DNA from 2 places in the Pseudomonas moorei genome. Region 2 is predicted to be linked to the other one. Evidence: riboswitches for the same ligand, from Rfam matches in the RefSeq annotation. Region 2 holds a riboswitch; the other holds the start of a gene.
The links. A riboswitch is a leader RNA that binds a small molecule or an ion and turns the genes downstream of it on or off. The one in region 2 is predicted to bind fluoride.
Positions count from the first base shown of each region.

Region 1: linked by a shared signal. The riboswitch ahead of crcB (fluoride efflux transporter CrcB) and the one ahead of crcB (fluoride efflux transporter CrcB) in region 2 are both predicted to bind fluoride.

Region 1 covers NZ_AP035776.1:4,322,421-4,326,626, forward strand. Annotated here, with positions in the region: gene ACGJAX_RS20500 (glycoside hydrolase family 19 protein) at 1-228, shown strand, start outside; gene ACGJAX_RS20505 (hypothetical protein) at 221-535, opposite strand; gene ACGJAX_RS20510 (DUF2514 family protein) at 578-1,093, shown strand; fluoride riboswitch at 1,407-1,467, shown strand; gene crcB (fluoride efflux transporter CrcB) at 1,608-1,991, shown strand; gene ACGJAX_RS20520 (DUF190 domain-containing protein) at 2,002-2,349, shown strand; gene ACGJAX_RS20525 (hydrogenase) at 2,545-2,940, shown strand; gene ACGJAX_RS20530 (hypothetical protein) at 3,080-3,286, opposite strand; gene ACGJAX_RS20535 (hypothetical protein) at 3,523-3,807, opposite strand; gene ACGJAX_RS20540 (hypothetical protein) at 4,016-4,206, opposite strand, start outside.
Region 2 covers NZ_AP035776.1:3,990,583-3,994,788, forward strand. Annotated here, with positions in the region: gene ACGJAX_RS18875 (permease) at 1-1,005, opposite strand, end outside; gene ACGJAX_RS18880 (ArsO family NAD(P)H-dependent flavin-containing monooxygenase) at 1,034-2,113, opposite strand; fluoride riboswitch at 2,273-2,335, shown strand; gene crcB (fluoride efflux transporter CrcB) at 2,478-2,861, shown strand; gene ACGJAX_RS18890 (DUF190 domain-containing protein) at 2,872-3,195, shown strand; gene ACGJAX_RS18895 (HAD-IC family P-type ATPase) at 3,542-4,206, shown strand, end outside.

The sequences.
Region 1 (4,206 bases), 330 kb from region 2:
TGCAGCAAGGCGCTGTTCGGCGACGACAGGCTGCTTCGGACGCCTGAACTGCTCGAGCAGGCCGAGTGGGCCGCTAAGTCGGCTGCGTGGTTCTGGAATTCACGCAACCTGAACGCTCTGGCCGACGCTGGCGACTTCGTTGGCATCACACGGCGCATCAACGGTGGGATCAACGGCCTGGCCGAGCGCCAAGCCTTCTATGACAAAGCGCTGAAGGTGCTTACTTAGAGTCAGTACCGGGGCCGCCGCCAGCACCAATGCAGGTCCAAACGTTTTTCTCTTCCGGCGACTTAACGTATGAGTTTGACGCCGAAAAGCCGTTTGAGACGCGCGCAGGCTGGGATGGTCCGCCTCCACCGCCGCCTCCAGAGGGAGGCATGTCGATGATGAGCGAGTCATGAGTCACTGAGGCCGTTACTCCGTGCAGAGAAACTGAGTTTGCACCTTTTGCATAAAGGCGCTTGCGTACAGATTGCTCACCATCAGTAATTGATACTGCGATGCCGTCGTAATAGCCAGATTCTTCGGTGCTCATCCCGTACCTCCAGAAATTTTAGACCTCATGTGAGTATACAACATGCCTTCTTTATGGCTGCGAATCCTTCCTTATATAGCTGCGCTCGCATTGGTGGCCGGCGCGCTGTTCGGCGCCTATCACCACGGCGCGACGGTCGCGGATGCCAAGTGGCAGGTCGAGTGGAATGCTCGCGATGCCCGAGACGCCGAGGCCAAGGCTACCAATGAGGCGGCCGAGCGTACACGCGAGCAGGCCTACCAACAGTCAATCAACAAGGCGGTGCAAGATGGCCAACGACTTATCGATCAAGCAACTGCTGATGCTTCCACTGCTCGTGCTTCTGCTGACAGCCTGCGCGGGGCGGCCGACGCTATTGCCGCTCGACTCGCAGCCAGTGCAGCGAGCGGCCATTCCTGCACTGCCGCCGCAAGTCAGGCAGCTACCCGCGCCGCAATGGTGCTTGCCGACGTGCTCAAGCGCGCTGATCAAAGAGCGGGCGATTTGGCTGAAGCGGCTGACCAAGCCAGAGCCAGGGGAATGACCTGCGAACAGGCGTATGATGGTTTGAGCCAGTGATAAAGAACGGCCCAGCGGACGCTGAAAAGTACACTGGATAGCACATTTGAAATTCTATTCGATGTGAATACCCAGTAAACGCTGGTGTTTTCTCGTTAAATTAGGTTCCGGCTTCGGGCACCATGAATATCAAGGGCTTGCATGAGATACCTCATGCAAGCCCTTCTTTCTTTTTTCGCCATCAAAAAGTCTTTTCCGCATTTGCGCCCTGTAGCCGCCTTTGCCTGTCAGTCGTGCACCTGAAACTTTCCTTGGCATGCCCGGCCTGGCTCTGTTTAGTGACGCTTGAGCCCGCGCGGCGGCGTACTATAGGTTCAATACAGGAGATGGCATTCCTCCTTTAACCGCCTTGTGCTGATGATGCCTGCGTCAACCCTGGACAGGGAGCGTAGGCGTGCACCTGTCCTTCAACTCAGGACAGGATCATGACACCCATTCTTCAGCCAGCTTGCTCTTGTGCCAGGCGGTTATTCGCATCCCCTCGGCCAGATCAGCCAGGAGGAGACCTGCAACCATGCTGAAATCACTCCTGGTTATTGCTGTCGGCGCATCACTTGGCGCCTGGCTTCGCTGGCTGCTGGGTATAAAGCTCAATGCGCTGTTCCCGACGATTCCTCCCGGCACTGTGGCGGCCAACATGGTCGGGGGCTACATCATCGGCTTCGCTATCGCGTTCCTGGCCGCATCCCCCTCCCTGAGCCCCGAGTGGCGTCTGCTGGTTATCACGGGTTTCTGTGGGGGACTGACTACCTTTTCCACGTTTTCAGCCGAAACAGTTGCCCTGATTCAGGAAGGCAGGCTCCTGTGGGCACTCGGCTCGGTTTCATTGCACGTCGTGGGCTCATTGGTGATGACCGCTGCCGGGCTCTTGACCTATCAAATGATTGGCATGCGGTGAGGAGATGAAAATGAACGGGTTCCTGGTGATTTTCTTTACTCAACAGAACCGCCGGTATCAGGGGAAAATGCTCGGCGACTGGATCGTTGATCTGGCGAAAGAAATGGGGCTGCGTGGCGCAACGTTGTCCACGGGCATTGAAGGTTTTGGACACACAGGTCGAATGCATTCCTCGCACTTTTTTGAGCTTGCGGATCAACCTACGGAGATTCGCATGGCCATCACCGAGGATGAATCTGAAAGGTTGTTCAGGAGGTTGGAGGTTGAGGACATTTCCGTGTTCTTCTTGAAAACGCCGATCGAAATGGGGTTCGCAGGAAGAAAGGCTGAATCGCTCCAGAGTTTCCAGGCACCCTGAATGCTCATTGCTTGACGTCGTTCAAACTCGACCGGTGAGGGCGATCCGCAAGCCACGTGCAGCCCGCCTCAGGCCCACGCTCTGTCGCAGAACCCTCTAGAGTTGATCTCAGATGGATTGGAGGATCAGCTTCCGGTCAGTCTCGAGAGGCACAAGCTCATGGTTCACACCCGACGCAGATTGATGTGGCATGGCATGTTTCTGTTCTTCCTGGGCCTGTGTACCGGCCTCGTCGAACAGCAATTCAGCAATCCGCGCATGGGGCTTACGGCGCACCTAGAGGGGGTGATGAACGGAATCCTGCTCTTGGCAGTCGGCGCGGTCTGGATGGAGGTGAATCTTTCTTCGCGCAACAAGGCGATTGCTTACTGGACGCTGCTTTACGGGGCCTATGCGAACTGGGCGGTTACGACACTGGCGGCCATTTTCGGCACGACCGCCATGTCGCCGTTCACCGGGGCAAGGCAGGCTGCAAGGGCATGGCAGGAGGGGCTGGTGACCGCCGGTTTTGCGAGTGTGGGGATCGCAATCATCATGGCGGCGCTGTTGCTGCTCTGGGGGTTACGCCAGCTACCACCCGTCAATAAATGAATCCACTCCTTCCGTGGAATGCATGCCCTGGCCGGCGACGTTCAGTTATCCGCATCGGCGGGGAAGGTGCCGGGAGCCTGACAAGCGGCAAAAATGAAAAAGCCCGACATCGGGGCCGGGCTCTCCAATACAAGCAGTTTTAACTCTTTGCGTCACCGGGCGGCGCTGACATGCGCCGATCCGGGCCTGCGGGATTGCCGCTGTTTATCAACCTTCTTTCCAGCAGAATATTTTGCAACGCTTCGCGGTCTGACGGGGTCAACTGGTGCTCTCGTGCTTTGAGTTCCAGCAGGATGGGGCTGGACCATTGACGATAGGTTTGTTCGGCACTACGAGTGGGTGACATCGGTTCCTCCTTGATCAGGCTCCTGTCAAAAAAGGTGTCGCAGTTCGATACGTCTGAGACCCTAGTCGAGGAAGCCGATTATCGCCAATGCAGCGCGTCGGACATCAGCTCCAGAGGTCTAAACAACGTTGAGAGTGCTTTTCTGATCTGGCCGTTTGCGGGAGGCGACCGTGAAGGTGCGGGTGTCGTCCGGGCCGATGAAAATCGGGCCGATTTTATGGGCCCGATGTGTGCGTCTAGACGAAAGCCTGACTGCCAAATCCCCGGGGCAGTCTTTGCCGTCCGGCCATGGCCGCCAACCGTTCGGTCCAGGCCTGGCGCCAGTCAGTGACGATATGCGCGACTTTGGCCTTGCGTGCGGCGCGACGTGCCGCGTTACGCTCGTTCCGGCGTGCTTCCTTGAAAACGTCGGTGTTGCGGCAGCTTCTGCATTTCACCCGGTTGAGTTCACGCGTGGAGGTGAGATTGCTGCCCTTGTGACCGCAGGCCAAATGCCCGCTGACTTTGAAGTGAGTGACCATTAGAACGTCTCCTTGGTGACGTGTAAGCGTTGGACCACTCACAACCAGGGACGTTCGGCATTTGCCGGAGCACAAGAAAATCCCGGCGCGTGGCTGGGGCGAGGAAAAGGTGGAAGGCGATCAGGCAGGCACGCGACCGGTGACGATGGCGTCGCCGATCATGCGTGCCGCGTCGGGCCGTGTCTTCGCATCGAGCGTCCGGATCGAATCATCTGAACCGGGGTAGCGGCGGGTCGACAGGTTTGAGCGACGACAGGGTGTTACGAATCAGCGGCGTATCCTTTTCGATGTCGTTCAGACGATCACGAATTCTGAGGGCTGTCGGATGTCCGCCTTGATGATCGACCCAGTCGGCGATTTCCTTGCACGCCGCAGCCAGGCGAACCTGGCGCGAATCAA
Region 2 (4,206 bases):
GAGAATGCCGACGGCGACGACCCCAGTGAAGGTGGCTATCAGGCGAACTTTCAGCACCTTGCGCAATATCACCATCTCCGGAAGCGATAGAGCGATGACACTCATCATAAAGGCCAGCACAGTGCCCAGCGCTGCGCCCTTTGCGAGCAGTGCCTGCACAATGGGGATGATGCCTGCCGCATTGGTATACATGGGGATGCCGATAAGAACCGCGAGTGGAACTGACCACCAGGCTTCCTTGCCCATGAAGCTGGCCATGAAATCCTCAGGTACATACCCGTGAATGCCTGCGCCAATGGCAATGCCAGCAAGGATGTAAGGCCATACTTTTCCGACGATTTCACGCACGCTGCTGAACCCGGCATTTATCCGCTCATAAAGCGGCATACTCGTGTCTGCAGCGGTTGCCTGGATCTTGGGCATATCGCGAACCCAGTCTTCCAGATAGGCCTCCATTTTCAGACGCCCAATGACCCAGCCGGCAACAATCGCAATAAACAATCCCAGGCTGATGTATAGCAATGCAACTTTCCAGCCGAACAGGCCAAGTAGCAGTGTCAGCGCTACCTCATTCACCATGGGCGCAGAAATGAGGAAAGAGAAAGTCACCCCCAGGGGCACTCCAGCTTGAACAAAACCTATAAACAGAGGAACGGCTGAGCACGAGCAAAACGGGGTAAACACACCGAGAGAGGCCGCCATGACATTGGCCGTGCCCTCGCTTCGACCCGCCAACATTGCGCGGGTGCGTTCAGGCGTGAAGTGAGAGTTGATCATGCCCATCAAGAACACGATGCCGGTCAACAGCATCAGCACTTTGGGCGTGTCGTAGAAAAAAAACTGTAAGGCGCCCCCAAGGTGGCTCTTGCGATCAACAGGAAGCGCTGCGACCAAAGCCTCTGAAATAGGTATCAGGGCTTCATACAATCCGAACCAGACAAGCGCTGCTACCGCTAAAAACATGCGGGGATTGCGCTCAGGCCAGCGCACGATCATTTCATTCATGTCCTCTACTCCTAGGGGTGTAGGCACACTAGGTCATGGACGGATCGCCAAGATAGGTCGCGATCTCATTGACTGTGCTGCGTGCTGTGCGTGTTACACCGATCAGCGTGGCGGAAGCCGAACCTGTCCACTCGCCATAGCCCACCAGCCATAGTCTTGGCTCTTGGATCGAGTGAGTGCCTTCGACCTCAACACGACCTTCAGTGTCGATCACCCCCAGCGTATCCAGATGCTGAAGTGCGGGCCTGAATCCGGTACACCAGATCACCACATCCACTACAGATTCAGATCCATCGGCCCACATCACACCATCGCGAGTGAAGCGTTCAAAGGGGCGCACAGATTTGAGGACGTCACGCTCACGGGCTTCCAGAACTGGCGGCACCATGACAATGTCTCCCAACCCGCCGACTGGCTGGTCAATGACACGCCCCTCTTGCTGGGCCTTCAAGCGCTGAGTGGCGCGCTCGAACAGTACCCGTCCATCCACATCGTCAGGCAAAAAGACCGGTTCAGTAGCGGTTACCCAAGTGGTCTCGGCGACCTTGGATACCTCTGCCAAAATCTGCGCTCCTGAATTGCCACCACCCACCACCAAAACCTTCTTGCCAACAAAGGCTTGTGCTTCGACATAGTTCGCGGAGTGCAATTGCCGACCGGCGAATAACTCGGCATTAGGGTAGTGAGGGATATACGGATTGCTCCAGGTGCCGGTAGCGCTGATTACAACCTTGGCATCCCAATACCTGTCGTCAGAACGTACTCGTAAGCCAGACTCTAAGCGTTCCACAGAAACGACCCGAACCGGACGCTCAACAGGAAACTGGTAGCGCAGCTCATATTGGTTGAGATAGTCGATTACATGATTTCGCGTTGGATACCCCTCCTGCGCAGGAGGCATCATCCAGCCAGGGATCGAACTCCAGGTGGACGGGGAGAATAAACGCAGCGAGTTCCAGCCACGCCGCCAGGCACCACCGGGCTCCTCCTCTGCGTCGAGGATAACGAACGAAAGTTGAGTTCGGCGCAGGAAATACGCTACCGCCAAGGCTGACTGACCCCCACCGATAATCACTACATCTCGTTGGTCGCTGGGCGAAGGAGTCATGGGGAAACCCTTGAGTCGATGTTGGGCGGTATCCAGTATAGCGACCCAAGTTTGAATCCAACTGATCTAGCTCATATGTTGAGAATGCTGATCGACATTGACTGAATGCTTCAATTCAAGCTTGTTATGGCTTGAATCTCCGGCCGCCGCTGCTTTAGGATGAAAACAGGAGATGGCATTCCTCCTTATAACCGCCTTTGTGCTGATGATGCCTACGTGAACCCTGGACAGGGTGCGTAGGTGCGTCTCCCTGTTCTCCAATTCAGGACAGGATCGTGACTCAAAATCTCATATCAGCTACCACTCGTAATTTGCGCTTATCAGCACCTCCTCGGTTCTATCAGTCCTGGGGAGACATGCGACCATGCTGAAGTCACTTCTCGTCATAGCTATCGGCGCATCCCTTGGTGCCTGGTTGCGCTGGCTCTTGGGCATGACACTGAACGGACTGTTCCCTACGATTCCGCCAGGCACTGTGGTCGCGAACTTGGTCGGAGGCTACATCATTGGGTTAGCTATCGCTTTCTTGGCCGCGTCCCCCACCTTAAGCCCTGAATGGCGCCTGCTGATCATCACGGGTTTCTGTGGGGGGCTCACCACCTTCTCCACGTTTTCAGCCGAAACAGTTGCCCTGATTCAGGAGGGTAGACTTCTGTGGGCGTTCGGCTCAATTTCATTGCACGTTGTAGGCTCGTTAGCGATGACCGCTGCCGGGCTTTTGTCCTATCAAATGATTGGCACGCGTTAAGGAGATGGTAATGAAAGGCTTTCTGGTGATTTTCTTTACTCAACAGAACCGTCGTTATCAGGGAAAGATGCTTGGCGAGTGGATCGTTGATTTGGCTAAAGAAATGGGGCTGCGCGGTGCGACCTTGTCTACGGCCATTGAGGGCTTTGGACACACGGGGCGGCTGCATTCCTCCCACTTTTTTGAGTTGGCAGATCAGCCTACAGAGATTCGTATGGCAATTACCGAGGATGAATCTGAAAGGTTGTTCAAGAGGTTGGAGGTTGAGGACATCTCTGTGTTTTATATAAAAGCTCCTATCGAGTTGGGCACTGTCGGCAAGAAGGCCAGTTAGCCTGAACCCTTCCTATAATCTGGGAGATGCGAATTTGAGCTATGTGGAATCTCGATTGGTAACTCGATCACCTATGAGTTTTTTACCGTTTTTGAAATCCCTCCAAGCCGTTCTCCAATCTAGTGCGAGGCGGTCAGGTGAGCAACCCGCTCAGGTTTGGAAAGACAATGCAGAGGGACGGGGCTGCGCAACACCGGATTCTGGTTTTGCTAAGGAGCGTTTTAAGAAAATCTAAAAACCTTGGTAACGGGCGTATTTTGGGCGAATGTCGCAGACGAATGAGGCCTTACGATCCACCCACCAAAACCAGTGTGACTTGCGTAAACGATAGAGAAGGAGATTCAGGATGAGCCCCCTCAAAAATGACTCCGACGCTCGGCCTCCTCCAGTAAACGCAACTGACATCGCCGCTGCAACGGTTCTTCAAACGCTTGCAGCGCTGCATGTTAACCCTGATGTAGGTCTCACGCATGCGCAGGTCGAAACGCAGCGCAAGGAGCACGGCTACAACGAAGTAGCGGAGACGAAAGGGCATCCGGCTTTGAGATTCCAGCGAAAATTCTGGGGGATCTCGGCTTGGATGCTCGAACTGATCATGATTTTATCCGCTGTACTGGGAAACTATACTGATCTTGCAGTTGTGGGCGTATTACTGGTTGTCAACGCTGTACTGAGTTTCACTCAGGAACAGCGCGCCGCTGGCGTCGTCAAAGCTCTACAAAAACGCTTACAGGTTAATACCCGAGTGCTGCGCGACTCGAAGTGGCAGGTGATTACCGCCCGAGAACTGGTACCAGGTGACATTATCCGCGTACGCTCAGGTGACATCATTCCAGCAGATGTGAAACTCCTCACCGGCGCGATGAGCCTGGATCAATCGGCGCTAACGGGCGAGTCGAAAGAAACTGATAAAGCACCCGGCGAAGTCCTCTCCTCCGGGTCTATCGTCCGTCGTGGGGAAGGCAACGGCGTGGTGATCCTTACGGGGGCACAAACCTATTTCGGCCGAAC